4 regions of the Priestia sp. YIM B13552 genome follow, and region 1 is predicted to be linked to each of the others. Evidence: riboswitches for the same ligand, from Rfam matches in the RefSeq annotation. Region 1 holds a riboswitch; each other region holds the start of a gene.
What was found. Region 1 has a riboswitch for S-adenosylmethionine ahead of ACFX40_RS18975 (phosphoadenylyl-sulfate reductase). Riboswitches for the same ligand answer to the same signal wherever they lie in the genome.
Positions count from the first base shown of each region.

Region 2: linked by a shared signal. The riboswitch ahead of mtnK (S-methyl-5-thioribose kinase) and the one ahead of ACFX40_RS18975 (phosphoadenylyl-sulfate reductase) in region 1 are both predicted to bind S-adenosylmethionine.
Region 3: linked by a shared signal. The riboswitch ahead of ACFX40_RS06560 (BMP family lipoprotein) and the one ahead of ACFX40_RS18975 (phosphoadenylyl-sulfate reductase) in region 1 are both predicted to bind S-adenosylmethionine.
Region 4: linked by a shared signal. The riboswitch ahead of ACFX40_RS15130 (Na+/H+ antiporter NhaC family protein) and the one ahead of ACFX40_RS18975 (phosphoadenylyl-sulfate reductase) in region 1 are both predicted to bind S-adenosylmethionine.

Region 1 covers NZ_JBHZOU010000004.1:370,990-379,101, forward strand. The annotation lists gene ACFX40_RS18955 (YugN-like family protein) at 1-130, shown strand, start outside; gene ACFX40_RS18960 (potassium channel family protein) at 140-928, opposite strand; gene ACFX40_RS18965 (VOC family protein) at 996-1,379, opposite strand; gene cdaS (sporulation-specific diadenylate cyclase CdaS) at 1,477-2,103, opposite strand; SAM riboswitch class I at 2,416-2,518, shown strand; gene ACFX40_RS18975 (phosphoadenylyl-sulfate reductase) at 2,773-3,486, shown strand; gene ACFX40_RS18980 (sulfate permease) at 3,506-4,585, shown strand; gene sat (sulfate adenylyltransferase) at 4,638-5,789, shown strand; gene cysC (adenylyl-sulfate kinase) at 5,802-6,401, shown strand; gene cobA (uroporphyrinogen-III C-methyltransferase) at 6,493-7,272, shown strand; gene ACFX40_RS19000 (sirohydrochlorin chelatase) at 7,286-8,053, shown strand; gene ACFX40_RS19005 (NAD(P)-binding protein) at 8,034-8,112, shown strand, end outside.
Region 2 covers NZ_JBHZOU010000001.1:519,470-527,581, forward strand. The annotation lists gene ACFX40_RS02635 (carbon-nitrogen family hydrolase) at 8-790, shown strand; SAM riboswitch class I at 882-1,032, shown strand; gene mtnK (S-methyl-5-thioribose kinase) at 1,168-2,340, shown strand; gene mtnA (S-methyl-5-thioribose-1-phosphate isomerase) at 2,376-3,434, shown strand; gene ACFX40_RS02650 (hypothetical protein) at 3,570-3,734, shown strand; gene ACFX40_RS02655 (methylated-DNA--[protein]-cysteine S-methyltransferase) at 3,735-4,238, opposite strand; gene ACFX40_RS02660 (PAS domain S-box protein) at 4,257-6,413, opposite strand; gene ACFX40_RS02665 (LutC/YkgG family protein) at 6,843-7,556, opposite strand; gene ACFX40_RS02670 (LutB/LldF family L-lactate oxidation iron-sulfur protein) at 7,534-8,112, opposite strand, start outside.
Region 3 covers NZ_JBHZOU010000002.1:101,155-109,266, reverse strand. The annotation lists gene ACFX40_RS06595 (2-methylaconitate cis-trans isomerase PrpF family protein) at 1-36, shown strand, start outside; gene ACFX40_RS06590 (cyclase family protein) at 131-799, shown strand; gene ACFX40_RS06585 (GNAT family N-acetyltransferase) at 796-1,638, shown strand; gene ACFX40_RS06580 (YjgB family protein) at 1,666-2,250, opposite strand; gene ACFX40_RS06575 (putative polysaccharide biosynthesis protein) at 2,582-4,192, shown strand; gene ACFX40_RS06570 (hypothetical protein) at 4,206-4,574, shown strand; gene ACFX40_RS06565 (hypothetical protein) at 4,665-4,823, opposite strand; SAM riboswitch class I at 5,154-5,260, shown strand; gene ACFX40_RS06560 (BMP family lipoprotein) at 5,336-6,346, shown strand; gene ACFX40_RS06555 (ABC transporter ATP-binding protein) at 6,429-7,961, shown strand; gene ACFX40_RS06550 (ABC transporter permease) at 7,936-8,112, shown strand, end outside.
Region 4 covers NZ_JBHZOU010000003.1:591,135-599,246, reverse strand. The annotation lists gene ACFX40_RS15160 (spore germination protein) at 1-59, shown strand, start outside; gene ACFX40_RS15155 (spore germination protein) at 63-1,190, shown strand; gene ACFX40_RS15150 (Ger(x)C family spore germination protein) at 1,174-2,385, shown strand; gene ACFX40_RS15145 (YtoQ family protein) at 2,538-2,978, opposite strand; gene ACFX40_RS15140 (ABC transporter ATP-binding protein) at 3,149-4,060, shown strand; gene ACFX40_RS15135 (ABC transporter permease) at 4,053-4,820, shown strand; SAM riboswitch class I at 4,922-5,028, shown strand; gene ACFX40_RS15130 (Na+/H+ antiporter NhaC family protein) at 5,114-6,424, shown strand; gene ACFX40_RS15125 (hypothetical protein) at 6,464-6,592, opposite strand; gene ACFX40_RS15120 (LacI family DNA-binding transcriptional regulator) at 6,717-7,676, shown strand; gene ACFX40_RS15115 (transcriptional regulator SplA domain-containing protein) at 7,762-8,010, shown strand.

The sequences.
Region 1 (8,112 bases):
CAATGGAAATGTGAGTGCTTCATTTAATCAGTTTGCAGAACCCCAAGACGCAGACGCTTCATTTCCAGAAAAGTATATCAGCTTAGGAGAAGAGCTAATTAGAGAGGCAGAAGATGCGCTGCTTCAGTAATTGAAGGAACTATTCTTTTTTTAAACTCTCTAATTTTTTCACAAAAATATGTTCGTACATGACTTGACTAATCAACTCATTTGTTTTGATCATTTCATTCACCCCCAAATTTTGTGCATTTTGAATATGCTTTTTTGTTAACAGTTCAACGATGCTGTAAATAGAAGGGTTCAATCCTTGCAGAGCGACTAACGTAACAATCGTATTCATGTCTGCATATTCTTCTGTCTTATGCTGATCGGCAGTAATCAGCACTTTTTTTGCGTACCGAGCGTTGGCAAGTTCTAATACTTCATAATGAGAAGGACTTCCTTTAATAAAATGAACGCGATCACAAATCATGGGATTTTTAGTCAGAGAGTCGTCGATAAGAACAATGTCTTCTTTATGAAATGCGTCGCGATAAGACTCTAACACGAGTTTGGCGCGCTCATTCCACCCAACAACGATGAAGTGATCTTTTCCATAAAATTTTAAATTTCCTTCCAAATAAGCGCTCTCAGCGGAAACAGCAATTTTAGAAAGCGTAACAAAATAAGTGGTAATAAATCCCGTTCCGATCAGGACTAAAATAATTGCAGCTAACCTTCCAATCGTAGTGGTCGGAGCAAAATCACCGTACCCTATAGTAGAGATTGTAATAATAACCCACCAAATTCCTTCAAATACATTCCCAAACGTTTGCGGCTCTAGGAAATGTATAAGCATGCCAAAAAGTAGAACAAGGCAGCCGATAATAAAAAGAAGCCGCACTAAAATAGAACGACGGAAAAGTCGAAATAATAGCCATTCCATCATAAAAAAACCTCCAGTGATTAGTCATAGCCACAGTATGACCATTTTTCACTGAAGGTATAAGATATCTTTATCTTTTTACTTCGTAATATTCAATCCATTCTTTGTCTGGACCGTAGAAAAATAAGTATCTTGCTCCATTTGGCAAAGTTACAATGTTTTCTTCCACAAATGAAACACCTGCTGATTTTAAACGCTCAAACTCCTCTTCAATTCCGTCTACCGCCAGCGCAAAATGATGAACTTTACCTTCGTTAGGTAAGCTTGAGTTATACCCTTGAATTAACTCTACGATTACATTGCCTTCTAAACCTAGAAAAGCTAGCTTCAAAGACGGATCGGTATGTGGCAGTGTTTCGATGAGCTCTAATCCCACTTTTTGCGTATAGAACTCAATAGATTCTTCTATATCCTTTACTTGAACGCCTACATGTTCAAATTTTAAAATTGCCATATGCATCACCCGTATCTATAGTATGTAAAAACTATGAAATATATTAAAGAGAAAGGATATAGAAGTCAAGATGGGGCTGCTTATCAGGAAAGGGCTCTTAAATCATATTTTTGCTGGAGTGAATAGGGTAGAGGCTTCCATCAAGAGCAAACGAAATTTTGCCTGTTTCTTCAGATACAACTAAAATTAATGCATCCGATTTTTCCGACATTCCAATGGCTGCACGGTGACGTGTTCCCAATTTTTTGGTCGTTGAAATAATAGACGAGAGAGGTAAAACATTAGCAGCTGAGATAAGCTGATTATTTCTAATTAGGACGGCTCCGTCATGTAAGGGTGTCCCTGGGTAGAACAGTGTCTCAACTAGCGTAGCGCTGACAGGAGCTTGAATAGGCATTCCCTTTTGAATAAGAGGGTCTACATTTTGTTCCCGTTCAATGACAATTAAAGCACCGTGACGTTTCTCAGAAAGGTTATGAATAGCTAAGGACAGAGCAGCATATTCAAATGTATAAGGCGATAGATAATGACGCAAGTAATAAGAGGCGGCCGTAGCTTGAACATCTTGAAATAACCTTCTCATCTCCTCAAAATCACATAGGATACAATGATCACTCGTATCTAAATGTTTAATTAAATTAGAGGCTTCAGTTGAAATTTGCTGTAAATATGTTCGCACATTATTTTTAATTGTATCGTCTAATTGAAAGGAATGTCTCTCCATCTTATATAGCTCCTATCTGTCAGTCAGTGTTATCTGTAATGTGTGCTAATGTGGGTGAATTATCCGTAAAGCTTATAAATCCCTTATTAATTTTATAGAGAGGTGTTGTGTTTTATTTAGGAAGAGAATATAAAAAGTTGAGGAAAAAGAAAGCGTTTTATAAACTGATATGTTCACATTTGGTTTAAATTTACATATGTTGTTTTAAATAAAAGTATAGATATTTCTGTGAATTTAAAGTATAGTTTTCTTATCGGATATATGATTTTTAATGTTGACAAATATTCTAAATATGCTAAAATTTTTAAAAAATGCTTATCAAGAGTGGTGGAGGGATCTGGCCCGCTGAACCCCGGCAACCTGCTTAGCAAGGTGCTAATTCCAGCAAAGTGTGTATCATTTTGAAAGATAAGGTAAAAAGTTATTGCCTACCCAGTCTTTCAATATGGAAGACTTTTTATTTTGATATAGCGCAAGCGATAATTTAAGGAGGGACATCAATGACTGTAACCCCCGACTTAAAACAAATCTTTGAGCACGTCGAAGAAAAGTAAGAATTAAATAGTTTCGCTGACTAGACACACTAGAGGCGGTTTTATCCAATTCTAGTGGGTAAAACCGCCTTTTTTTATTGGATAACGCGGATAACTAAGAATTGGAGTGAAGAAAATGGCAGACTTATATACGTACGAAAACTGGAGTGATACATTTCCAGAGTTCGACAGTGAAGATGAAACAAAAGGAGCCCTTTCAGCATTGCAGTGGGCGTATGATACCTACGGAGATTCAATTATTTACGCATCAAGCTTTGGTATTGAAGGGATTGTGTTAATTGATTTAATTTCAAAAGTGAAAAAAGATGCTGAAATTGTCTTTTTAGATACGGGCGTTCATTTTAAAGAAACATATGAAGTGATTGATGCAATTAAAGAACGCTTTCCTGATTTGCGTATTCATATAAAAAAACCGGATTTAACTCTTGCAGAACAAGCTGAGAAACATGGAGATGAGCTTTGGAAGAGTCAGCCTAACCTATGCTGTCAAATTCGAAAAATCATCCCGTTAAGGGAATCTCTTGCTCCTTATGATGCGTGGATTTCTGGTTTGAGACGCGAGCAGTCTGAATCTCGTGCCAACACGAATTATTTTAATAAAGATGAGAAATTCAAGAAAGTTAAAGTCTGCCCGTTAATTCATTGGTCTTGGAAAGAAGTTTGGCGCTATGTGTATAAGCATGATTTACCATATAACAAACTTCATGATCAAGGCTACCCAAGCATCGGCTGTGAGCCTTGTACCGCACCTGCCTACAATGTAGACGATTTACGTTCAGGAAGATGGGCAGGTACACAAAAAGTTGAATGCGGATTACACGAATCTTAAATACGAAAGAGCTGAATAAATGATGCTTTTATATGTTGCCTTTATCATTGCGCTTTTTTTTGCAATGAATATCGGGGCAAGCGGTGCAGCAGCAGCTATGGGCGTTTCATACGGCTCCGGTGCGATTAAAAAGCGAAGAGTAGCCTTGTTCATCTGTGCTGTAGGTATTGTGCTCGGAGCCATTATCGGAGGCGGCGAGGTGGTAAAAACCATCAGTTCAGGTATCATACCTGAAAAATTGCTGTCAGTAGAATTAGTTATTATCATTCTGGCTGCTGCAACGCTGTCACTCTTTTTCGCGAATTTAATTGGTATCCCTCTATCAACAAGTGAAGTAACGGTTGGTTCAGTTGTTGGAGTAGGAGTAGCTTATCAATCTCTGTATGTGGAAAAACTTTTAGTTGTCATGTCTTTTTGGATTATTGTTCCGCTGGTTTCATTTGTCATTGCTTTTTTGATTGGAAAAGTGATAAAACGCAGAGCGCATAAAAAAGAAGCAGAGGGAAAGTGGAAAAGAGTTTTAACGATTTTAGTTATAGCCACGGGATTCTTTGAAGCCTTCTCAGCTGGAATGAATAACGTGGCAAATGCTGTCGGTCCTCTAGTAGGAGCTGGATTAATGGATGCCACAACGGGTGTCATAACAGGAGGACTGGCTGTGGCGCTCGGAGCTCTTTTACTAGGCGGCCGAGTTATTGAAACAAACGGGAAAAAAATTACTCGCTATTCTGTAGGAGAAGGGTGCATTATCTCGGGTACTGGTGCTTCTCTTGTTACAGCAGCTTCACTTTTTGGTTTGCCAGTACCGCTTACACAGGTCACTACGTCTTCTATTATTGGAATAGGAGCAGCGAAAACGGGATTCACGAAAGAACAGCGTGAAGTGGTCATTCAAATGTTAAAGGTTTGGGTGGTATCCCCCGTATTTTCACTCGTAATCTCATATGTTCTTGTGAAATTAGTACTTGAAAGCGACTTATATTCATTTGTGGTGCTAGCTAGCGGCTGCATTGCCACAGCAGGTGTTCTAAGCTTAGCTAGAACGACTAGAAGAAAAAGAGCAAGCTTGCAGTCGGAAAAAGAAAAAATGACTGCGTGATTCAAGTGCTTTTTATTATATTGTGTTAATTATTTAAGGAGGATTTTACAAAATGACAACAATTCAAGCACACGGTGGAGAATTAATTAATTTATATCAACCAACATATGACTACACTTCACTAACAAAAGAAATCGAAGTAGATAACATGGCTCTAAGTGATTTAGAACTAATTGGAATTGGTGCTTACAGCCCAATTACAGGATTTTTAGGAGAAAAAGATTATCAATCAGTTGTTGAAAATATGCGTTTAGCAGATGGCACAGTATGGAGTATTCCTATCACTCTTCCTGTAACAGAAGAGCAAGCTAAAGAATTAAACATTGGCGACAAAGTAAAACTAGTTCAAAACGGCGTAACGTATGGTGTTTTAGAAGTTTCTGAAGTATATACGCCAAATAAAGAAAAAGAAGCGGAAAATGTATACCGCACGGCAGAACTTGCTCATCCTGGCGTGAAAAAAATGATGGAACGCCCAAATGTATACGTAGCAGGTCCAATCGTACTTGTAGAACGTACACCTAAAACGCGTTTTGAAAAGTATTACCTAGATCCAACTGAAACAAGAGCAGCATTTGAAGAACGCGGTTGGAAAACGGTTGTTGGATTCCAAACTCGTAACCCTGTTCACCGTGCGCACGAATATATTCAAAAAACGGCATTAGAAATTGTAGACGGCCTGTTTTTAAATCCACTCGTAGGAGAAACAAAGTCAGATGATATCCCAGCAGATATCCGTATGGAAAGTTATGAAGTACTTTTAGAGAACTATTATCCTAGCGATCGTGTAGCTTTAGCAGTTTTCCCTGCTGCGATGCGCTATGCTGGACCTAGAGAAGCTATTTTCCATGCAATGGTTCGAAAAAACTTTGGATGCACACATTTCATTGTAGGCCGTGACCACGCTGGTGTTGGTGACTACTATGGAACATATGATGCCCAAAAAATCTTCAGTAACTTTACAGCAGATGAATTAGGAATTACACCTTTATTCTTTGAACACAGCTTCTATTGCAAGAAGTGTGAAGCGATGGCATCAACGAAAACATGCCCTCACAGCAAGGAAGATCATATGATTCTATCTGGAACAAAGGTACGTGAAATGCTTCGTAACGGAGAAGTGCCACCAAGCACATTCAGCCGTAAAGAAGTAATTGAAGTGTTAATTAAAGGATTAGCAAAACAAAAAGTATCTTCAAAATAAGGAGCGGTTGAAGTGAGCAAATCAACAAACATTACGTGGCATGATGCTGGAATTACAAAAGAGGAAAGACGCGAGCAAAATAATCATCACAGTTTTGTATTATGGTTTACAGGTCTTTCGGGTTCAGGTAAATCTACCGTAGCAAACGCAGTGGCAAAAGCGCTTTTTGATAAAAATATTCGCAACTATGTATTAGATGGTGACAATGTTCGTTTCGGCTTAAATAAGAATCTAGGGTTTTCTGCTGAAGATCGTACAGAAAATATTCGCCGTATCGGTGAGGTTTCTAAGCTATTTGTAGACAGCGGTCAAGTGGTACTAACAGCATTTATCTCTCCATTCCAAGAGGACCGCGCTCAAGTGCGTGAGATCTTAGAGGGGAATGAATTTTTGGAAGTATACGTGGAGTGTCCGTTAGAAGAATGTGAAAAAAGAGATCCAAAAGGCCTTTACAAAAAAGCAAGAAGCGGAGAAATCCGTGATTTTACAGGAATTGATTCTCCGTATGAGTCACCGGCTAACCCTGAATTAACAATTAATACAAGCACACAGTCTGTAGAAGAATGTGTACAAACTGTTATTGAATATTTAGCTAACAGAAAATTCATCTAAATGACAGCGGACTTTGTCCGCTGTTCTAATTCAAATTAAAATGTGGGAGCGCTGCGGAGACGTGGAAATGATGGAAGGGTGAAAGGCATTCATGGGGAAAGTATATCTAGTCGGTGCAGGACCGGGAGATCCAGATTTAATTACATTAAAAGGGTTGAAAGCAATTCAGCAAGCAGATGTTATCTTATATGATCGTTTAGTGAATAAGGACCTGCTGGAGTATGCTAAAAGTGATGCAGATATCATTTACTGCGGAAAGCTTCCGAACTATCATACCCTCAAGCAAGAAACAATTAACAATTTTTTAGTGAAATTCGCTAAAAAAGGAAAAATTGTAACGCGCTTAAAAGGCGGAGATCCATTTGTTTTCGGACGCGGAGGGGAAGAAGCAGAAGCTCTCGTGCAGCAGGGCATTTCATTTGAAATTGTTCCAGGAATTACATCAGGCATCGCAGCCGCTGCTTATGCAGGAATCCCTGTCACTCACCGGGAATACAGCGCAAGCTTTGCTTTTGTAGCAGGCCATCGTAAAGATAGCGAGCATGATGCAATTAAATGGGATAGCCTAGCCAAAGGTGTAGATACTCTTGCAATTTATATGGGAGTGCGGAACTTACCGTACATTTGCCAACAGTTAATGAAACACGGAAAAACTTCAGCTACGCCAATTGCATTGATTCACTGGGGAACATGCGCGGACCAGCGCACTGTAACTGGAACTCTTGGTACAATTGTTGATATTGTTAAAGAAGAACAAATTGAAAATCCAAGTATGATTATCGTTGGTGAAGTTGTGAATTTTCATGACCGATTAAATTGGTTTGAGAAGACTGGACAGCATTACTATTCGTATGCACAAGAAGCTTACTAAAGAGGTTGATTATATGGATGCAGTTTTATATGTTTGCCATGGCAGCCGCGTAAAAGAAGGCGCTGATCAGGCAGTTGCTTTTATTGAAAGATGTAAAAAAAATCTAGATGTACCGATTCAAGAAGTTTGTTTCCTAGAACTAGCTTCCCCCACTATTGAACAAGGATTTGAAGCATGTATTGAACAAGGTGCTACTCGTATTGCAATTGTGCCTCTTCTGTTATTAACAGCTGCGCATGCAAAGCATGATATACCCGAAGAAATACACAAAGTATATGAACGTTATCCCCAGGTAGAAGTGCTGTACGGAGAACCGTTCGGCGTGGACGAACGAATTGTTGATATCTTGGTAGAGAGAATCAATGAAACCAATGTGGATAAGCATGAAGATTCGATGGTATTGTTGGTCGGCAGAGGAAGCAGTGATCCTGCTGTAAAAAAAGATTTTAACGAAATAGCTCAACTGCTAAAAGGGAAAGGTGCTTTTAAAGAAGTGAGCACATGCTATTTAGCTGCAGCTTCTCCTAATTTAAAAGAAGGCCTGCACCTTGCTCAACGAACTTCGTATAAGCAAGTATTCGTTCTTCCGTACCTCTTGTTTACCGGTATTTTAATGAACGAAATTAAGGAAGAATTGGAGCAGCTATCAACAGATGCCCAGCAGTTTATCTTAGCCAACTACCTAGGTTATCATGATGGACTTGCGCACATTTTAAGTCACCAAGTAAAAACGTTATTATCGAGCAAAGGAAATCAATACGATGTATACCGTTATGCTTGATTTAAAGGGTCGTTCGGTCTTAGTAGTTGGGGGCGGAACAATCGCAACTCGTAGAATTA
Region 2 (8,112 bases), on a different contig from region 1:
TGATAAAGTGAGTGTAAAAATTACGTGTTTGCAGCTTGATATTGCGTTTGGAAACCCAACTAAAAACCGAAAATATATCGAACAAAAAATGACGGAAGCCCTGAAAGAAAACCCTGATATCCTTGTGCTTCCTGAGCTATGGGATACAGCTTATGATTTGACTCGGCTAGACGAAATTGCAGATGATGAAGGGCAGCAAGCCAAGCAATTAATCTCTCAGTTTGCTAAAACAAACGAAGTAAATATTGTGGCAGGTTCGATTGCGAAAAAAACAGAGCAAGGTGTCACGAATACGATGTATATTTTTGACCGAAAAGGTCGTGAAGTATCACAATACAGTAAACTGCACTTATTTAAATTAATGGATGAACACCTGTATTTAGAAGCAGGAACAGCAAAAAATCTTTTTACACTTGAACAGTCACTGTGCGCAGGAGTTATTTGTTACGATATTCGTTTTCCAGAATGGATACGGGTTCATACTAGCAGCGGAGCAGAAGTCTTGTTTGTTGTCGCTCAGTGGCCGGCTCCAAGACTTGCCCACTGGAAAGCCCTGCTCATTAGCCGTGCAATCGAAAATCAATGCTATGTAATCGCGTGTAATCGTGTAGGCCAAGATCCTAATAACACATTTGCCGGACATTCCTTAGTCATCGATCCGTGGGGAGAAATAATCGCTGAAGCTGGCGATAGCGAAGAACTTTTAAGTGCTGACGTTAACCTGGAACTTGTAAAAGAAATTCGTAAACAAATTCCTGTCTTTACAGATCGCCGTACAGAATTTTATTAATTATGTATTGACAGCCGTTTTTTTGCATGATACGATTTTCACCAGATATCATAAAATATTCAAACAAATCAAAATTGAATAAGTAATCGTACTCTTATCAAGAGTTGGCTGAGGGATTTGGCCCTGTGAAGCCCAGCAACCGACCGTCATTCCATCCTAAGATGGATCACACCCGTAAAACATGTTTTACAAAGGCACGGTGCTAATTCCAACAGAAAGTAATTTTTTCTGGCAGATAAGAGGTTTGAACACTACAATCAAGCCTCTTTCCAACGAAAGAGGCTTTTATATTTTCTAAAATTATAAAAGCCTCCATATATTCTTAAACCTATTAACTTAGTAAACAAATCAGTTTAATAAACTATGGAGGGATTCCGATGTCAACAACAAAAACAGAGAAGTATCAGCCTTTAACAGAAATTTCAGCAATCAAACTTGTGAAAAAGCTAGGTCTTTTTGATGCTACAGAAGCACTGACTGCCCGTGAAATTGGTGACGGTAACTTAAATCTCGTCTTTCACATCATAAATGATCAAACGAATAAATCCATTATCGTCAAACAAGCACTTCCCTATGCAAAAGTTGTAGGCGAAAGCTGGCCTCTATCCTTGAACCGTGCCACAATTGAAAGCAATGCGCTCAAGCAATTCGGTGCATTTACGCCAGAACTTGTTCCCGCTGTTTATTACCACGATGAAACGCTTGCTGTTACGGTCATGGAAGATCTGTCTCATTTAACGATTTCTCGTGCCGGACTTATTCAAGGTGAAAGTTATCCTCTGCTCTCACAGCATATCGGTTCTTTTTTAGGACATATTGCGTTCAAAACGTCTGATTTCGCCTTAAAGCCTCAGGATAAAAAAGAAGAAGTTGTTAAGTACAGCAACCCCGACTTATGCAATATTACGGAAGATTTAGTTTTTACAGATCCTTTTTTTGATATTGATACAAATGAATTTGAAAAAGCGCTGCGTCCTGATGTAGAAGAATTGTGGAATGATAGTGATGTAAAGCTACAAGCAGCAAAATTAAAATATAAATTTTTAACAAATGCGCAAACGCTAATCCACGGTGATTTACATACAGGCAGCATCTTTGCTAGCAGTCAAGAAACGAAAGTGATTGATCCAGAGTTTGCTTTTTACGGTCCGTTTGGATTCGATTTAGGGCAATTTGTTGCGAACTTATTTTTAAATGCTCTTTCTCGAGAAACAAATCGCGAACCGTTATTTGCACACATTACGAACACATGGAACGTATTCAAAGATACCTTTACTGCGCTTTGGCATTCTGAAAGCACTGAACCTTTCGCTAAAGATGAGCGCTTATTACATGAAATTTTAACGCAAACGTGGCAAGATGCTGTTGGATATGCAGGATGTGAAATCATTCGACGTACGATTGGCTTAGCTCACGTGGCGGACTTAGACGAAATTTCTTTAGAGGAAAGAAAAATTAACGCTAAACGTACTGCGTTAAAAATTGGACGCTATTTGCTTCTGCACCAACAAGACGTTTCACCAAATGAATTTGAACATTTACTTCGATAACGAATAATGTACACAATGAAAGGATCGGTATCAGCATGACAAATACACTATCACTTCCGCGCTCAGTGGAATGGAATGAATCATATATTACTTTATTAGATCAGCAGCAGCTTCCTGGCAAAGTTGAATATATTAAGCTGCAAACCATTAAAGACGTATGGGATGCTATCACTACCTTGAAAGTACGCGGAGCCCCTGCAATTGGCATTACGGCGGCTTTTGGTCTTGCTCTTTCTGCGCTTAGCTATGACACAGATTCAGTCAAGGAATTTAACAAAAAGCTAGCTCTTGATCAACAGTATTTAGCTAGTTCACGCCCTACTGCCGTCAATTTATTTTGGGCATTGGAGCGCGTAGCGAAAAGCGCTGAATCCGCTTCGTCCGTTAATGAAGCTAAAACAAAAGTTGTTCATGAAGCTATTCAAATTCAAGTAGAAGATGAAGAAACGTGCTACCGAATTGGAGATTATGCTCTTTCTTTATTTAAAAAGAAAGATAAAATCATGACAATATGTAATGCTGGTTCAATTGCTACAGCTTATTATGGAACAGCCTTAGCACCTTTTCACTTGTCTAAGCAGCGCGATATTCCGCTTGAAGTATTTGCCTGTGAAACAAGACCCGTTCTTCAAGGTTCTCGCTTAACAGCATGGGAACTTCAGCAGTCGGGAGTGGACGTTACGCTGATTACGGATAATATGGCCGCTCATACCATTAAAACAAAAGGAATTAATGGGATTATTGTAGGTGCTGACCGCATTGCAGCAAATGGCGATACGGCTAACAAAATTGGAACATATGGACTTGCTCTTTTAGCGAAAGCATTCGGTATTCCATTTTACGTAGCAGCGCCGCAGTCCACATTTGATTTATCTATTCAAGACGGCAGCAGCATTCCTATTGAAGAACGTTCACCTAAAGAAGTAACACACATTGGGGATACGCAAATTGCTCCAGACGGAATCTCTGTGTACAATCCAGCTTTTGATGTGACGCCAAGCGAACTGATTACGGCCATTATTACAGAGCATGGAATTATCCATGCCCCGTCTTTTGAATCCATTCAAAACGTTTTGCTGCAATCTGCTCAATAAAAAAAGCCGCTGCTATGCGGCTTTTTTTATTGAGCACTGATTTCCACCTGCATTTGTAACACAATTGTAACAGTACTCTCTTCCTTTTCTACATATATTATAGGGGATTTCTTTTGAATAAGGGGGAGAGTAAATATGAGTTCAGAGCAAAAAACGGATAAAAACAAAGCGCTGAATCGTAAGCAGCAATATCAGCTATTCGATTTATCCAAAGATGAAGAACTAAATTCCCTCCCTTCTCCTCAGCAAATTGACGGTGTTTTTGTGCAGGGAGAAGGCTGGAAATTGGACGATGAATAGTTATTTTAACTCAAGAGCGCCTTTTGCTACATTTCTTTCAAGCATTAATAGCTTCTCTTTTATATGAGTTTGAGAACCTGCATAACCTGTTAAAGCCCCATTTTTCCCAATCACACGGTGACAAGGCAAAATAATAGGCAGTGGATTTCGACGATTCGCTTGTCCCACAGCCCTTACGGCTTTAGAGCGATTAACAGAGTCCGCTACCTCACTATAAGACCACGTTTGTCCATAAGGTATATGTTCAAGCGTTAACCACACTTCTTTTTGGAAGTCTGTTCCTTTTATATCCAAAGGCAAATCAAATGTTAACGTGCGCCCTTCAGCATAATCCTGCAGCTGTCGCTTTGCTTCTTTCACATGATGATAATTCTCGTCATGGACAAGTTTTTCAAGCTGCTCGTTATGATCATCGCTATCAAACCAAATATGTTGAACCCCTTTTTCCGAGGCTACAATATAAATTTTCAAATCAGAAAATAAATTCATTTCTCCGTAGTACATATTTTTTATCCTTTCTAATTAAGCTGGAAGAATAACATGAAAAGCTGTGCCTTCTCCTATTTTGCTTTCCACTTCAATTCGCCCTTTATGTTCTTCGATAATTTTATATGAGACCATCAAACCGAGTCCCGTTCCTTTTTCTTTTGTCGTATAAAATGGTTCTCCTAAGCGCTTGATGCGCTCTTCAGGCATTCCGTCTCCTTGATCTCGAATGGAGACCGTCACGTAGTGCGGCTCTGTAGAGGAGACATCAACAAAAATTTTTCCTCCGTTTGACGTGACTTCAATTGCATTTTTAATGACATTTATTAGTACTTGCTTAATTTGGTTCGGCTCGCAGTATACCATTGGCAGCTGAGGGGACACACTTAGTTCAAACTGAATATTTTCTAAAAGCGCTTGAGCATTTAATAAATCGATCGTTTCTTTCACAACCGCATCTAGATTTTTCTTTTCAAACTTTACTGCCTGTGGCTTAGCGAGTACTAGAAACTCTGTAATAATGGTTTCAATTCTTTTTAATTCGGATTTAATAATATCAAAATAAAGAGAATGATCTTCTTGAATGCTGCTTTCTAACAGCTGAACAAACCCTTTTAAAGCTGTCATTGGGTTGCGGATTTCATGCGCAATCCCAGCTGCTAACTGTCCGACTACTTGAAGCGTATCCGATTTCCTAATCTGCTCCTGCATTTGATTTCGTTCCGTTACGTCTCGTAAAAGCGTCATATATAGACCTGGCAAGATATCTTTTTTCGTGGAAAATTCGATATTTTTAACTTTTTCGTTCCCCGTAACGTACGTAATCTCTCCTTCAGCTTCCCCTTTTTGCTCAATCGTTTCTTTATGCTCAATGACCGCATCTAAATTCGCTGAAGAAATAAAATCCTCCATGGAGTGCGCACAAATCTCCTCTTTGCTGAGTTCTAGAATATCACAAAGAGAAGAATTTACATCAATAATATTTCGCTTGCCGTCCCATAAAACTAACCCATCGATCGAACCATTAAAAATCTGTCTGAATTTCTCTTCGTTATTTCGAAGCTCCTGTTCGATTTTTGTACGTTCACTGATGTTTCGAAAAATCGTTAAATGGTCTCCTTCTATAATGCCTTTTTTCCCTGTGAATTCCAACTGTTTGATTTCTCCATTTGGCATGTAAAAAGGAAGCTGATTGCGAATTTCTCCTTTTGTTTGAAACGTTTGGAGCACCTTTAACGCACTAAAGCTTTTTGTATCGATAAATGTATACAAATTGCTTCCAATTAATTTGTTTAACGGCAGCTCAAATGTACGCGAAGAAGCAAGATTAGCGTTCAAGATTTCACCATCGTCTCTCCAAATCAAGATCGCTTCAATCGCATTTTCAAAAATAGCCCTGAAATTTTTTTCGCTTCTCAACAGCTGCTGCTCCATCAGCCGTTTTTCCGTCACGTCTCTCATAATGGACATATAGTATTGACTGTATATATTAGCCGTTGTGGTAAATTCAAAAAAAGTAACGTCTCCATTTTCGAGCCTGATCGGTAGCTCGCCGCTTGTCTTTCCTTCTTGATGCAGAGTTCTCCATAATTTTTTCACCTTATAATGATAAGTAGGTTCTACAAGCTCTTCTAATGTTTTGGTTAGAAGCTGTGCTCTTGTATAATTTAATCGTTCGCAAAATGAAGGGTTCGCGTCGATAAGCTGACCCGTTCGATCAAAAATGACAATTCCGTCTACCGCTTCATTAAATACATCCATAAACATATGATGACTAATAAACCGTTCATTTTCCATCATTTTGTGCTGCGTAATATCCCGAAATGTACACACAATAATGCCCGACATGTGACTATGTTTGTGTGAAGTAAATTCAACATGCTTCATCATGCCGCTTCGAAGCGTCATCGCGCCTTCATATTTGAAATAGCTTTCTTCTAAAAGTGCTGGATAATATGCTTCAATCATGTCATACGGAAAATACATCAGAAAATCTTTCATTTGATACGTTAATAGCTCATCCTTTGTTTTTTCAAACAGCCCGCAGGCTGATTCATTTGCATTTATAACTTGAAAATACTCATCAAATACGACAATGGCATCTAATACGTCATTAAAAATAGCTCGTAGCTGCTGTAATTCATCTTGCTGCTTTTGCGCAGCTTCAGATGTTAATTCTCTATGTGGTGACATGCTCATTGCTCCTTTCTTTTGCACTTCCCATTTCCCCACCTTTTATCTATAGACTTAATATTCTACAAGATTTGCTTTTTACCTTTTTAAAATTAGGCACGTTTATTCAAAATGCGACATTTCTTCACATTATCCCGCTATTTAGAAATGGAGCATGAATAAAAGAGGCTGAGACATAACAAAATGAATCCAATCTAAAGACGAATAAATGAGATGCATGAGCTAGCTGAACCGCTTGTGACACCACAGTTGGTTTCCGTGCAAGACTTCGCTTTCCGCAGGAGTCTTTGCCTTGCCCTCCAATCCACTGCTAGAAGGAATGAAACAGCTAAAACCTATGCTCAACATAACAAAGAAAACGAACCGTGAATCAAACATGTTGATTCACGGTTCGTTTTTCACTTCGCCTAAAATACGTTTGTCCCAGCCTCATCGATCATTCACTACAATATAAGTGGCCTGAATAGGTCCATGCACACCAACGACTAAATTCATTTCAATATCGGCTGAATTGCTCGGTCCCGTAATAAAGTTAATGCAAGAAGCAATCGTTTCTCCTCGCTCTACTTTTTCATGAATCATTTCAGCGGCTTGTGTCATGCGAGGGACAATTGAGCTTTGAGGTATGATTGCAATATAAGTGGCGGGCAGCAAGCTTACCGCTCGTCCTTTTTCAGCACTGCTAAACAAAACAACTGTTCCAGATTCCGCTAACGTCAAATCACTGAAGGTAATGCCAACATTTGCTTGTTCAGCTAGTGTAATATTCTCATCGCCTTTAACTGAATTCCATACATGAAGGCTACTGCTTGTTTCCCATTTCTCCATCAGCAGATTCAATCCATATTCGGAAAACCTAGGATCATCCCACGTGCTCACAAGACCATTTCCATAGTTCGCTACGGCTTCCTCAAGGACAGCTGGCAAGTGTTGTGATGATGTTTCTACATAGCGAGTATGAATACGTTCGCAATGGTTTTCAAGCTCTTTCTTTAATTGATCCGGCGAATAGCTGCGGTAGACCTCATGCTGAGGAGCGTGCTTCCATTGTGGCTTTACTACGCCGCTTGTTCGCCTGTTTCGCTTAAGATTAGCAGCAACATTGTCTAAAAAACTGTCTCTATTTTGAATGCTTCCGTTCATCATCATCACTCCTTTTATCAAACCAATCTCGTAAGCGCTCTTTTGTAGGTGCGGGAAACTCTCTACTTTCCGTCCACGCTTTTAATGGACCAGGTCCTTTGGAAATACTGCTTCCTGACATAAAAGGCGTAAGAGCTGCCGGTGCTACTTTAGCACCCACTGTATATAGAGAAGAAGAAGCTGCTCCCAAGCCAAATGCTTTCATCGCCAGCTTTTCCGAAATAGGTGCTTTTCCTTCTTTTTCGACAATTCGCTGACGATGCTTGTGTAATAGCTCATGCAGCGGAATTTTGACCGGACAGGCATCTGTACAGGCTGCGCATAGCGTTGATGCATAGGGAAGCTCTTTGTAGTCTTCATAGCCTCCAAGCAAAGGAGATAATACAGCTCCAATCGGACCTGAATAAATAGATCCATATGAATGCCCTCCAATATGGCGATACACGGGACATACATTCACACATGCCGCACAGCGAATACACTGTAAAACAGATTGAAACTCAGTTCCTAAAATCGCAGATCGCCCGTTATCTACAATCACTAGGTGAAATTCTTC
Region 3 (8,112 bases), on a different contig from region 1:
ACAAAGCATACGTATGATGTATGTTTATCAAGTTAATAATGTTCTCTAAAAAAAGCTCTTTCTAGGAAACTAGGAAGAGCTTTTTTATGTTAGAATATTTTTACTGAATATTGAAAAAGTGGGTGGAGGTATGAAAAAAAGAACGTATATTGATCTAAGCCACATCATTGAAGACGGAGTTATCACACATAAAGGCTTGCCGGCACCGATCATTTGCGACTATTTAAGCCGAGAAGAGTCTAGAAAGCTTTATGAATCAGGCACTGAATTTCAAATCGGTAAAATTGAAATGGTCACGAATACCGGTACGTATATTGATGTGCCGTTTCACAGATACAAAGACGGAGCGGATTTAGCTCAAACGGCTATTGATAAAACAGCCGGGTTAGAAGGAATAGTCGTTTCAGTTGATCCGACTTTAAAAGCGATTGATGAATCTCATTTTCAACATGTAGATGTAAAAGACAAAGCGGTATTAATTCATACAGGATGGGATCGCTACTGGAATACAGACGATTATTTAGAAAATCATCCATACTTAACAGAAAGCGCGGCAGCTTATTTAGTGTCTCAACAGCCCGCTCTTGTTGGAATTGATTCGATGAATATTGATGATACAAAAGGAAAAGCAAGATCAGCTCATACGCTGCTGTTAGGGGCGGACATTGTGATTGCTGAGCACTTATGTCACTTAGATCAACTAACGGCGAAGTCCTTTTTATTTTACGCCGTGCCTCCTAAAATAAAAGGAGTTGGAACGTTTCCGGTAAGAGCATTTGCGGAGGTAGAAAGAAAATGATCCAGTTACATAGATATAGAGAAGTGCAGGAATTTAAAAACCAAGTAGAGCCGCTTTTATCAAAGAATGAAGTTCTTCATAACTTAGCGCTCGGCATTTTACACAGCTTGCAGGAAAACAGCAAACCAAATTTTATGGGTGTTATTTTAAAAGACAGCCGTGCTGCGCTTGTGTTGCTGCAAACCCATCCTAAGCAAATCATACTGTCTCACATACAGAAGCTAACGGAGGGTGAACTAAGCGAAGCGGCAGAGCTGCTACAAGAAATCGACATACCGGGTTTAGTTGGAGAAAGACAAATGGTTTTATATCTTTCTCAAAAGCTAGCAGATTTAAAAAATCAAGAAGCTTCTTTGAAAATGGATCAGCGCATTTATCGGTTAGACAAAGTAAAAAAAGCAGCGGATGCTGAAGGAGTGCTGGTAAAAGCAAGGTTGGAGCATCTTCCGCTCGTGACAGAATGGATTTGGGAGTTTATGGGCGTCATTGGAGAGCCTGTATCAAAAGAACAAGCTGCCAAAACAGGAGAAGCTTTTATTAAAGCTGGAAGGTTATTCCTATGGGAAGTGAATGGCAAGTATGTGTCGATTGCCAATGCTACGCGTCCAACGGCCCATAACATTACGATTAACTATGTGTACACACCTCTTGAAGAACGTAAAAAAGGCTATGCCTCAAGCTGTGTATCCACGCTTTCTCAGCTTATGCTAGACGAAGGATTTCAAACAACAAGTTTATACACAGATATGACAAATCCTACGTCTAACAAGATTTATATGGAGATTGGGTATGAACACGTAGCGGATTCAGCATTGGTTTTATTTCATGAAAAAAAGTAGCAGGCAGCCTGCTACTTTTTCTATTACTTAAGGTTTTTTAACTAAATTAACGTGATTTAACGTTTTGCTATCATCAAAAATGAATTCAAGATCATAGGCGCCGGCGTGATAGGTGTACTTCGTTTGAGTAGTACCCTCACCTTTTACTTTGCCTGTAAAGTTCGGCTGACCTAATTCTTTCTTTAAGTTAGCTTGGGTGATGGAGCCTAGATTTGTTTGACGCTCTACATTTGTACCAAAATAGCGGATTTCGTTAATGACGTTATTTTGATCATAGCCAAATGCGTATCCAGGGTGACCCATTTCCGCGTGATAGTAGTCAAAGTTGTTTGATGAACCTTCAGGCGGGGGACCGAACTGATCGCGAACGTCTTGACGCAGTGTTTTGCCAATTTTGAAGTCTGCCGTTAAGCGTGGCACTTCACCTTTTACTGCGGCGTTGTAAATTTCATTAATGTTTTTTACAGCTGTTTGACTTTGACTGCTTGTTTCTTGAGATGTAGCTGCATGTGCTGGTGTATCAAGCTGAGCGACAGGAGCAAATCCAAACGCAGCAATTCCTGTAATCGTTGCAGCCGCCGCTGCTTTTGATAGTCGTTGTTTCATTTTCATGATTTTTTCCTCCTATATATAACGATTTAGCAACCTCAGTCTACCTAAAAGAGCAGGTAGGCCAGAATAGTCAAGGAGTCTTAGTTGAGTTGGTAACTGATATATATAATGTAACACGTCTTTTAAAATGTAAACGTCAGGTAAAGTAAAAAGCAAAAAACGATTCATTTATCATAGGTTAAAAGATTGGTTTATATTCCTTTATTAGGTAAAAAACGTAATATAGAGAGGGTTCTAATGTTTTATAAAAAACTAGATAATAATTGTAAGTATGATACAATAAATCAAGTATTTGTTAAAAATACAATATTTATTTCTGGGGTTTTGATGTATGGAAAAAAATTTGATGAGAGGTACGCTTTTGTTAACAGCGTCTTCTTTGCTAACAAAAATTTTAGGTTTTATTTATATTATTCCGTTTACGGCCTTGGTGGGAACGTCAGGATACGCGCTTTATAAGTATGCATACGGTCCATACACCTTGATGCTAAGCTTGTCGACGATGGGTCTTCCGCTTGCTGTTTCAAAGTATATATCAAAATATAACGGTCTTGGAAACTACCGTGCTGGACAAGATCTATTAAAAGCAGGACTTCTATTAATGACGATAACGGGCATCATAGGCTTCTTAGTCCTCTATACGATGGCGCCGTGGCTTTCTGAGCTAGTGATTAACGGAAAAGATTCCTCAGGAAATAGTCAAAAAGACGTAGTATACGTGATTCGAATGGTGAGCTTTGCTTTAATTATTATCCCGCCTATGAGTCTATTACGAGGCTACTTTCAAGGTAACCAGTCCATGGGACCATCCGCGCTAAGTACAATTATTGAACAAATAGTGCGCGTGCTGTTTATTTTAGCAGGAGCATACGCTGTTATTCACCTTTTTCATAGCACGATGACAAAAGCTGTTGGAATCGGTACGTTTGGAGCGTTTGTTGGAGGCGTAGGGGGTATAGGAATTCTCGGTGCGACTTATCTAAAACGCAAGCGGCTGATTATGAAGGAAGTAAACAGCGGAAAGAATAATAAATTCATTTCGTTCTCTTCAATGTTCAAAGAGCTTGTGACGTACGCTGTTCCATTTGTCTTAGTTGGTTTAGCGATTCCAATCTATCAAAATATTGATACGTTTACGATTAACATCCTTTTTCAATCAATAGGGTATGGACAAGCTAAAGCCGAAATAATCAACTCTGTCATTGGATTAGCTCAGATTTTAGTGATGGTGCCGGTATCGCTAGCCACCGCCTTCAGCATGTCGCTGATTCCCGGCATTACATCTTCTTTTGTGCAGGGAAATTTACGAGAAGTAAAAGGAAAGATTACAAAAACGCTGCAACTGCTGTTATTTTTTACTCTTCCTGCTGCTGTGGGGCTTTGTTTATTAGGCAAGCCGGTATATATGATGATTTTTGGAGCAAAAAACAGTCCTGAAATCGGTGGAGTTGTTTTACAATGGTACGCGCCTGCTGCCGTTTTATTTGCTCTTTTTACAGTAACAGCCGCAATTCTCCAAGGAATTAATCAGCAAAAGAAGCTAATTTTAGGCTTGGGCTTAGGAATTGTTGTGAAGCTAGTATTAAACGTACTGTTGGTTTCAAGCTTAAAAGAAATTGGACCGGTTGTCGCGACTTACGGAGGGTATGGTGTATCGGTTATATATAACTTTTATTTAATTGAAAAATCCATTTCTTACCGAGTTCAATCACTGGGACAAGCTGCGTTGACACCTGTTTTATTAGTAAGTGTGATGTCAGCCGCTGTGATTATCGGCAATTATACTTCTCACTATTTTTTAGAAAATAAGCTGTCTGCATCTTCACTTGCAATTAGTACATCTTGTATTTCAATTGCTTTAGGTGCTGCCGTGTATCTAGGACTTGGCGTAAAAACAAGTTTAGGGCAATCCATTGTATTAAATAGAAGAAAAAGAATGTAAAGGAGAGAAAGTAGTGTCAAAACGATTTGTACTAACCGTAGCGGCTGGAGGATGTATAATAATTTCCGGCGCGCTGCTGCTATTAAATTGGGAAAGAGTGTTTGGAGATTATCGTCCCATTCAAACAGCAACAGCTGTATTCAAGTTAGAAGTGGGAAGTCAAGATGTAGCAAAGACTACGGATTCAGATGATGCTCTTCACTATATGGTTAAAAAAGGGCATTTAGATGAATATATTCAACTGATGAATGAAAAAGGCTATGTGTTAAAAGAAAAAGATATTAATCATAACCGACTTGTTTTTAACGATGGACAAGAGGATGAGCAAATTTACTACAAGCGCTTTGCTAGGAAGTATACGATGATTGATGGAGAAGGGTAAAAGCATTCACTGAGAATAACTACATACTAAAATCATTAAAAGAAAACACCACCTTGCGAATAAAAGGGGGTGTTTTTTAGTTAGGTTATCTTATCTTAGTTTCGCTCTTGCTATACCTGTTACGACCATACTAGTAATAAAAATAACTACGATTCCAACATTGGTTGGGGTATCAAAAAAGATTTTTGAAACCGCCAAAGCGATAATGAGTCCAATAGCTACTCCAGATAATTCTTTCATCAATTTCAACGTTAACACCTCTTAAAAAACATCACTCAGGAAAAGTCTAACATTCTTGGTAAAGTGTTTTCAATCGATAGTGGATTAACAAAAGAGATGTAATAAAAGTGCTCTGCTACACATGACCCTTCTAGAAGACTAGCTGACTTACCGTAAGCGCTTGCTAGGGGGCATACGATGATTATTAATTTATAAGGTTGATCTGTATTTTAGTAGACTAAAACCGTATAATCCTATCTGTTTTTATAGTTTTTTTGCGTAAAAAAGAAAAATAATATTGACAATTGTTAAAAAACTATTAATATTGACTATATTACATAAAACAAATAGCTATTGTTTTCCTTATCAAGAGAGGTGGAGGGACTGGCCCTGTGAAACCCGGCAACCGCTGTCTATGACAGAATGGTGCCAAATCCTTAAGAACAGTATGTTCTTGAAGATGAGGAAGAGACGTTTGGTTAACGAGCTCTTCCTTTATATAAAGGAAGAGCTTTTTTTATATTATAGGGGGAGTAAGTTAAATGAAGAGATTTCTTATTTTAGCAGTTGCGCTTGTACTACTCGTAACTGGCTGTCAGTCAAAAAGCACAAAAAGCAGCGGAAGTGAAGAGAAAGGAAAGAAGCGAATTGCTCTTGTTTTACCTGAAAAGATTGGAGTTAACCCGTTTTTTCAACAAATGGATGATGGAGCAAAACGCGCTGGAAAGAAGTATAACATTGATGTGAAGACAATTGAATCCACGGACCAAGCAGCCATTGAAAGTAATTTGCGTGCTGCCGTAGCAGAAAATTATGATTTGATTATTACATCTTCTTTTGAATCCGAAGATGCGTTGAAAAAAGTAGCTCAAGAAAACCCGCAGCGTCAATTTGCGATTATTGATACAGTGGTCGATTTACCAAATGTAAGAAGCGTTGTATTCCGTGAACAAGAAGCTTCATATTTATTAGGAGCAGCAGCAGGATTGGTTACAAAAACGAATAAAGTAGGAATGGTTGCAGCAGATGATATTCCATTATTAAAAAAATGGACGGTAAGCTTTAAAGAAGGATTACAATCAACAAACCCCAAAGCCGAGTTTCTAGTAAACTACGTTGGAAGCTTCTCTGATCCAGCTAAAGCAAAAGAACTTGCTATTTTACAGGCTTCAAAAGGAGCTGACTTTATCGCCGGAGCTTCAGCGGTAGGCGACTTGGGTGTATTTGAAGCAGCAAAAGAAAAGGGTTTTTATACGGCTGGCCAAGATATTGACCGTACGGAAGTAGATCCTGAGCATATCGTTTTATCGCAGTTAAAAGGATCTGATGCGGCTGCTTATGAAACGGTAGAAGCACTCGCAAATGACAAATTTAAATCGGGCGTAGTGACATACGGCTTAAAAGAAAAAGGTGTTGGGTTAACGTATGTGACTCAAGACAGCAAGACACCTCTTAATGACTTTGTAGGGCAAGATGTAATTGATCAATTAAAAGAAATTAAAGATTCGATTATTGATGGAAAAACCGTGGTAAAAGATCCGTTAGCCAAGTGAGTTGAAAAGAGAAGTCGAGTAAGGCTGGCTTCTCTTTCTTATTTTTGAAAAAATCCTAAAGTGGAAAGGAGCAATGAATGGAATGAGTGAGCTGCTGCAGTTAACGAATTTGACGAAAAAATACGGTTCGTTTTTAGCGAATGATAACGTGTCATTTACGCTGAAAAAAGGCGAGGTTCACGCGCTGGTTGGAGAAAATGGCGCTGGAAAAACGACGTTAATGAGGATGCTTTACGGAATGGAAAAGCCGAGTTCAGGAAGTATTCAGCTACATGGGAAAACCGTCTCGTTTTCATCTCCTGCAGATGCCATTAAAAACGGAATAGGCATGGTGCATCAGCATTTTATGGTTTTTCCTCATTTTACAGTGGCTGAAAACATAGTTTTGGGGCATGAGCCAAAGAAAGGCGTCTTTTTTAATAGAAGGCAGGCGAAAGCAGATGTACAGCAATTAACCGAAACGTATCAAATTTCAGTAGATGTTCATAAAAAAGTAAAGCATTGCTCGATTGGAGAACAGCAAAAAATTGAAATTTTAAAAGTGCTGTATCAAGGAGCAGAAATCATTATTTTAGACGAGCCTACCGCCGTTCTTACTCCTCATGAAGTGAAAGAACTATTAAAAACAATCCGTTTTTTAGCTTCTCAAGGTAAAAGTATCGTTATTATTACACATAAGCTGCAAGAAGTGATGGAAGTAGCGGACCGCATTACGGTTCTTCGAAATGGTAAAGTAGCCGGCGTCACAAATAAAGAAAATACTACCGCTCACCACTTAGCTAAGCTGATGGTAGGGAGAGAATTAAAAGAGCGTCCTGCAAGAATGCCATCAAAAGGAACCTCTCATTTAAACGTACAAAATCTCTTTCTAAAAGGAAAAGGACAAAAAAACGTATTGCAAAATGTGTCTCTTCACGTTTCTGCGGGCGAAATTGTCGGTATTGCAGGCGTGTCGGGAAATGGACAATCAGAGCTGCTTCAAGCCATTGCTGGATTAGTAGAAACAGATAGTGGCAGTATCAAACTTGGCGATGAGCACCTTACAGGGCGATCTGTGCGTGAAAGAAGAGAAGCAGGCATCGCTCATATTCCAGAAGACCGCTATATGTGGGGAGCCTCCAAAGACGATACGATTGAAGAAAATGCACTGATGGGCTATCAGTATAAACCTTCATTTTCAAAAATGGGCTGGTTAAAAAGAAAGATATTCAGTTCTAGTGTGAATGAATGGATAAACGAATTTTCGATTAAAGCCACTTCATCTAAGCAAAAAGCAGGAGAGCTGTCAGGGGGAAATCTGCAAAAATTGATTGTTGCCAGAGAGCTTGGCCAAAACACTTCTTTTCTACTTGCTGCTGAACCAACGCGAGGAGTGGATATTGGGGCAATGGAACGTATTCATGATGCCTTGATTCAAAAAAGGAATAATGGCTCCGCTATTTTACTTGTATCTTCGGAACTGTCGGAGATTATCTCCCTATCAGATCGAATTTTAGTTATGTACGAAGGCAGTATTGTCGGAGAGCTTACAAGGGAAGAAGCAACGGAAGAGAAACTAAGCATATTAATGGCAGGAGGAACGATAGAAGGTGATACAGTTGCAGAAACTTCTTAAATCATTAATCCAGCCGGTTATTGCAGTCATTTTTGGCTTAGCAGTAGGAGGCGTTATTATTTCCTTAACAGGTGGTTCGGTTCTTCAAACATATACAGAGCTCTGGAATGGAGCGTTTGGTAATTTTTATTTCTTCACCACTACGCTGGCT
Region 4 (8,112 bases), on a different contig from region 1:
TGATGATGAAACGACGTCCAAAGATGATGCACACCAAAGATCCTCTGCGAAAAGGGTAGCTTATGATGAAAGGAAATGGGCTGTTAGAAATGATAAATTCAAAAGATCGTATTACGACGCCTCAAACAACTATTATTATTACCAACTTTATTCTTGGAACAGGTATTCTTACCTTGCCCCGGGCAGCTGCGGAAAAAGTGAAAACACCAGATGTTTGGCTAACTGTTATTTTAGGGGGGATAATCACCATGATAGCAGGGGTAATCATGGTGAAATTAAGTCAACGCTTCCCTGAAAAAACCTTTTATCAATACAGCCAAGAAATTGTAGGGAAATGGATAGGCAAGTTATTTAGTTTCCTCATGATAGGTTATTTTTTGGCACTTGGTGGGTTTCATGCTCGTTCATTGGCAGAGGTAACTGGATATCTATTGTTGGAAGGAACCCCAAAATGGGCTATAATCATGCCATTTATGTGGGCAAGTCTCTATCTGATAAGAGGGGGAATAAATCCAATTGCCCGTATATTTGAAATTATATTACCTATTACCGTTATTCTTTTTTTACTTGTTGCCTTTATGAGTATCAAAATATTTGAAGTGGATAATCTGCGCCCGGTACTAGGTTCAGGTATTACGCCGGTGCTAAAAGGGATAAGGACAACAGCTCTTGCGTTTACTGGGCCTGAATTCATGCTTTTAATATTGGCATTCATGAAAGAACCAAACAAAGCAGTAAAAGCTGTACTAGTTGGTACTGCGATTCCTTTGCTTCTTTATGTTATTACCGTCGTGATGGTTATCGGAGCGTTCTCAGTGGATGGAGTGGTTACGAGAACGTGGCCTACGCTTGATTTAATAAGAAGTTATGAATTAACTGGGTTAATATTTGAACGCTTTGATTCCTTGTTGCTGGTGGTATGGATTATGCAAATGTTTACTTCTTTTAATGTTAACCATTACGCTGCTTCATTAGGACTGTCTCAGCTTTTTGGAAAAAATATCCACACATTTATGTATGGTGTGCTTCCGGTTATTTATCTCATTTCCATGATCCCTAGAAATATCAATGATGTATTTAAATTAGGAGATATGGTTGGTAATGCTGCCCTGATTTTATTTGGCTTTTTACCCGTACTGCTTCTTATCATTTCAAAAATAAAGGGGAGAAAGTATGAGACAAGCCTCTAATCACGTACGGTTCTTCTTATCGGTTTTGCTTTCTGTTTTTTTGCTTTTTCCTCTGGCGGGCTGCTGGAGCAGTCATGAAATTGAAGAACGAAGTTTAGGAGTAGGTATGGCTCTTGATAAAGCTAACAAGTCCATGACTGAAAAAGAATTTGATGAACAAGAAGAGTATCCCAAAAGGAACTTGATTACGTCAACCTACCAACTGATCACCCCGCAAGTGGCAAGTTCAACAACTGTCCAAGGAGGACCTCAGCAGAAGGCCTACGTGAATATGGCTGAAACGGGAGATTCTATTCATCAAATGACCCGTGAATTATCATTGAGAAGAGAGACTTCGATTGCCAGCCAACATCTAAAAGTAATTATTATTGGCGAGGCTCTTGCGAGAACGTATAGTTTAGGAAAATTAGTGAATGAGTTTCTTCGTGATAATGAGATTAGACCAAGCTGTCTTGTACTTATTAGTAAAGGGAGAGCTAGGGACGGGCTAGAATCGAAGACAGCAGGAGAAATCCCGGCATTTCGTTTGGCTGGAATGGTGGAAAATGCATATCGAACAACGAGAATTTTACCTCCCACGTCGCTCATTAAATTAGAGAGCAATATTGAATCAGGGACTAGTTTTCTATTGCAAAATGTATTATCGGCAAATGGGGAAATCAAATTTGCTGGTGCTGCCATAATTAAAGGGAAAACAAACAAAATGATCGGTTTTTTGAATGAAGAAGAACTAGATGGTCTGACTTGGATCACAGGAAAAGGGAAAGGCGGGCTAGTGAAAAGCTTTGATAAAAAGACCGGTCAGCTGATTGTATACGAAATAGAATCCATGAAAAGTCATATTGAACCTCATGTTAAAGGAAATAGCATCTCCTTCGATGTGCATATTGAATCCGAGGGGAGGCTATCTGAAAATTGGGTGGTCTCAGGAAATCCTTTAAAAAATCAATTTTTACAGAAGGTGCAAAAAAACTCAGAAAAAAAAGTGGAGCACCTCGTAAAAAACACGGTAGAAAAAATGCAAAAAGAATATAAAGTCGATGTGGCCGGGTTCGGAAATCAATTGAGAATTAAAAGGCCCAGAGTATGGATGAGGGTTAAAGACAATTGGGATCAAACATTTAGTGAAGTTCCAATTAACTATGATGTAAAATTAATGATTAAAGATTATGGAACGTCAGGATCAAAAAAGTGAGCAGCTAAGTACAATTTGGCTTGTTTTGATGTTGGAAATGAAAGAAACTAAAAGGAATAGCCTTAGAGCTTGCTAAAAAATATTCCCCCCAGTAAGGAGCTTGAGGGATAAATGAAGAATAAGAGCTGTCCAGAACCGACAGCTCTTATTTGCTATTCAAAAATATAAGCTAATGCTTGAAGAGCCTGTTCTGGCGTTTCGACTACAACTTGGGCTTTATTTGACAGTTCTTTAAGCGGATGGTGCAGTTTTTCAGGGCGAACCAAAATTAGCGGTTTATCTAATGCAATGGCTGTCGCCGCATCCATTGCGCTGTTCCACTGCTTGTATTTTTCGCCAAATAAAGCAATAACCACATCAGATTTTTTAAGGAGTACTTGCGTACGTAAATTATTAATTTGAGAAGCAGCTTCATCTTTTAAGACAGCGTTAGGCTGTTTTCCTAAAATTTCTTCTCCAATGTTGTCGGAGCGGTCATGGTCTGTCATGGGACCGACAAAGGTAAGGGGAAGGTTTAATTGTTCTGCTTGGTTTTTAATTTCGTCTCGCCAGTTATCGTGAATTTGCCCGGCAAGGTATACGGTTAAGTTCATTATGTAGAAGTCCTCCTCTAACTAAGATTTGTTTTATTTTATCAAATGTAAGCGGATAATACGAATGATTTGAATGGGCTGCTTTTCCAAAAATAAGGTTATAGTAGACAAATAGTTAAAAAAGAGAAACAATAGAAGGCGTATTGCTAATTAAAGAAAGGATGTACATGATGACAGAAACAGTGCTACAAGTAGATCATGTCAGTAAAGTAATTGGGAAGAAAACCATTTTGCATGATGTATCCTTATCGGTTGAGCGCGGTGAGATTTTTGGATTGCTTGGTCCAAACGGATCTGGAAAGACAACGCTAATTCGTACCGTCGTAGGACTCATTAAAGAAACAAAAGGGACAATTACCGTCAATGGGTTTCCTTTAAAGGAACAGTTTACATCAGCTATGAAATCAATTGGCGCGATTATTGAGAACCCTGAGTTTTATGATTATCTGACGGGCTATCAAAATTTAAAACACTTTGCGAATATGCATGAAGGGATCACATCAGAACGCTTGGATGAAGTGATTACTTTAGTAAAGCTTGAAAACAGCATTCATGCAAAAGTGAAGACGTATTCTCTTGGGATGAGACAGCGTTTAGGAGTAGCTCAAGCTATTTTACATAAGCCTGCATTGCTTTTACTAGACGAGCCAACCAATGGTCTAGATCCAGCGGGAATGAGAGAATTTCGTACATATTTACAAACGCTTTGCAGGGAAGAAGGAATTTCAATTTTAATCGCGAGCCACTTATTAAAAGAAGTAGAAGCATTATGTGATCGCGTTGGCATTATTCAAGACGGTGAGTTAAAAGCCGTTCAAGATTTATCTCCAAATCGTCAAGATCAAGGAATGTACGTAGAATTTGAAGTGTCTGATGCGCAAAAAGCAGCGGATCTTTTATCACAACAATTTGAAGTAACGATGAGATCACATAGTATCGACGTGGCGATTGTAAAAGAGCAAATTCCAGCTGTGAATAAAAAATTAGTGGACAGCGATATTTTAGTCTACCAAATTACCCCTGTGTATGAGACGCTTGAAGATTCGTTTATGTCCGTTACGGAAGGAGAGCACCATGCTTAAGCTAATTCAAAATGAACACATGAAATGGTTTCACAAAAGAAGTACAAAAATCACGTTTATTACAATCGGCATTTTAACTCTTTGTATGGCTCTGTTAATGAAGAAAGTAGCAAACAGTGCAGGAACAGAAGACAATATTTTGAACTTCCTGTCATTTAGTTCAGGTATGCTGATTCTCGTTCAATTTTTCGCGCTTGCTGTTGGAGGGTCAATGGTTGCAAAAGAGTTTGAAGCAGGTACCATTAAGCTTCTCTTAATTCGCCCTGCTAGACGTTCAACGATTTTAGCATCCAAGTACCTAACTCTCATTTTAATTAGCTTATATTATTTACTGAGCTATTTGCTTTTTTCATTTGTATGGGGAGCATTGTTCTTTGGCTTTACCAGTCTAGAAGGAGATGCACAGCTGCTTAAAAACATTACGCTTACGTATGACAGTGCGTATATGGAAACGTTTATGATGATGACGTTTGCATTCATGCTGTCGTCTTTATTTAGAAACAGCGCGCTTGCTTCCAGTCTAGCTATTGTCGTAAGTATCGGCGCGAAAGCTGTAACAGGACTGGTATCAGAGCTAGGTTTATGGTGGGGGAAATTTTTATTATTTGCCAACACGAACTTTGTGCAGTATATGGACGGAATGAAGCCGTTGTTTGACGGCATGACGATTCCATTTTCCATTTTCATCTTAGTTGCCCATTTTGTCTTCTTTATGGGCGTAGCTTGGGCAGCGTTTTTAAAACGAGACGTAGCTAATTGATGTGAGAATTTTCGCACTATATATTTTTCTAAAATAGCATTTGACAATTAAATAAAAAGAGATTACAGTAGTGAAAGACTATTTTTAAAACAACTATAAACTTCTTATCAAGAGAGACGGAGGGACTGGCCCTATGATGTCTCGGCAACTGGCTGTACGCAGTGCGGTGCCAAATCCAGCAGACGATGTTTCGTTTGGAAGATGAGAAGGGTAATCTTATGATACAAATAAGAGACCTCTTCTTATCAATAAGAAGAGGTCTTTTTTTATTACGTAAACAAGAGGTGTTAAGAATGGAACAACAAAAAGGAAACGGCTGGGCGCTGTTACCGCTGGGCGTCTTTTTAGTCCTGTTTGTCGGATCAGGAATTATAACGGGAGATTTTTATAAGCTTCCTGTATTAGTAGCCATTATTATTGCAGCCATTGTGGCCCTGGCTATGAATCGTAAAGATTCACTTAATGTAAAAGTGGAGCGTTTTGCTAAAGGAGCAGGGCATCCTGATATCATTATTATGGTGCTTATTTTTATTTTAGCAGGTGCTTTTTCTCAAGTTGCTAAAGGCATGGGAGCTGTTGATTCAACGGTAAACTTAGCTCTGTCTGTGCTTCCGCAAAGCTTAGTGGTAGTCGGAATCTTTGTTATTGGCGCATTCATTTCAATTTCGATGGGAACGTCAATGGGAACAATCGCTGCGCTAGGGCCTATCGCTGTAGGAATCAGTGAGCAAGCGCATGTATCCATTACATTAGCAATTGCTGCCGTTGTTGGTGGTGCAATGTTTGGAGATAATTTATCCGTAATCTCTGATACGACCATTGCAGCAGTTCGTACGCAAAAAACAAATATGTCAGATAAATTAAAAGTAAACTTTTTTATTGTCCTTCCTGCAGCGATTGTTACGGTAATTTTATTGCTTGTAATGACGCTAGGCAATACGTCATCAGTAGAAATTAAAGATTTTAGCTGGTTTAAAATCTTGCCTTATGTCGGCGTACTGGTTGCTGCCATATTTGGTGCAAACGTATTAAGTATTTTAACTGGAGGAATTGTGCTAGCCGGCGTGATTGGATTAGCTGACGGAAGCTACACGCTTTCTTCTCTTGCTAAAACTGTGACAGAAGGTATTGGCGGAATGTCAGAGTTAATTATTTTATCTCTGCTAATCGGCGGAATGGTTGAGCTTATTCGCTATAACGGCGGTATTCAGTTCTTATTGAATTTATTAACACGACGCATTCAAACAAAAAAAGGCGGCGAATTCAGCATCGCTGGACTAGTAAGTTTAACTAATTTAGCGACGGCTAATAACACGATTTCAATTATTACAGCAGGTCCGTTAGCAAAAGAAATCTCTGATAAATATTCAATTGATAATCGTAAATCAGCCAGTCTGCTTGACTTGTTTTCATGCAGCGTTCAAGGGCTTATCCCTTACGGCGCACAAATGCTTCTCGCAGCAGGATTTGCTAAAGTTTCACCGATTGAGATTATTCCATTTACATTCTACCCAATGTTAACAGCGGTTTGCGGGGTCATTGCAATTGTAATTGGATTTCCTCGTTTAAATAAAAAGTCAAAGTCATCTAAAGAAGCTGCGTAATATCAAACCCTTAAAAAGAATGTTCTTTTTAAGGGTTTTTTACTGTTTAAAAAAATCAGTCGGCTTTTCATCATCTAACTCCTTCCAAAGCGTCTCGTTCTGTTTAAGTGCATAAGCCGCTCCTCCAATTTCAATCCCGCATAATAAAATGAATAATAAAATACCCATGAAATGACCTCCTTACGTAAATGAATAAAAACACGATGGTAACGGGTTTAGCTTCTTGCTGTTTCACTTTATAATGAGAATAAAGTATGAAACGCGTTTCAGCGCAAGAGAAAAAGGTGAAAACATGACAAATATCCGAGATATCGCAAAAAAAGCTGGTGTATCTGTTTCGACTGTATCCCGGGTGCTAAATCATCATCCGTATGTAAAAGAAGAAAAACGCCGGCTGGTAGAGCAGGTTATTCACGAACTTAATTATGAACAAAACATTAATGCCGTTCACTTATCAAAAGGGAAAACAAATATGATTGCCGTCGTCTTGCCTTTTATTAATCATCCGTATTTTAGTCTGCTTTTAGAAGGAGTGGCATCTCAAGCGTTAGAAAAGCAGTATCAGCTTGTTATTTGTCAAACGAACTATGATGTAAAAAAAGAAGAAGAAGCGCTTCATATGCTGAAAACAAAGCAAGTTGATGGAGTGATTATTTGTTCTAGAGCAAGCAGCTGGAGCACGATTGAATATTATCAGCAGTACGGACCGATAGCCGTGTGCGAAAACGTACAGAATCGTTCTATTCGCTCCGTATACGTTGATCATTATGCAGCTTTTAAACAGGCGCTTATGTATTTAAAAGAAAAAGGATATACGGATATTGGCTACTGTATTGGAAGAATGACGGGTACGAATAGTCAACAGCGGCAACAAGCATACAAAGAATATGTAGAAAGAATAAATCAGCCTTATCATCCGGAATGGGTTTTTCAAGGCTGTTTGAACGTGACAGATGGTGAAAAAGTGGTGGAAAAATTAGTGCAGATGAAAAATCGGCCTCAGGCGCTTTTAGTAACAAACGATCAAGTAGCTATCGGAATAAAAGCTCAGTGCGAACAAGCGGGTATTTCAGTTCCTGGTGAGTTAGCTATCATTGGTTTTGATAATCATCCGCTTTCTTCTTATTTACAAATAACAACGATCGAACTTCCTCTTAAGGAAATGGGAGAAACGCTTTTTACATTAGTGGGAAGCAAGGCTCCTCAGAAAATTGAGCTCCCTTTTCGGTTTATTGAGCGTAAAAGCGTATGAATTTTTGATGGTGCCATGAGGTGTTTTTACCGGATAAAATGAGCAAAAGCGGACATCATACGAGTAAAGAAAGAAGAAAAGGATGATGATCGTGGAGAAAAAAGAATATCAAGTGGGAGATCAAGTATTTGTTATTTACCGAAATCCTCATACGGCAAACGTTGCGAATATTAATCAAGCTGAAATTGTTGAACATCCCGAAAACAAAGGTGAAAAGGCGCTGTTTTTACATGAGTCTTACCATTTGTTAGCTGAAGATGATGCCGTATATTCAACGTATGAAGAAGCTGAAAAAATGTATAATAAGATATTTGATTATGAACAATATGACTGATGCAAGGCTCTCTTAAACGGAGAGTCTTTTTTGTTTGAAAAATAATTACCAAGGATAGAGTCTTTTTATTTTTCAAACGCTATTAGTATTAGAAAAAAGGAA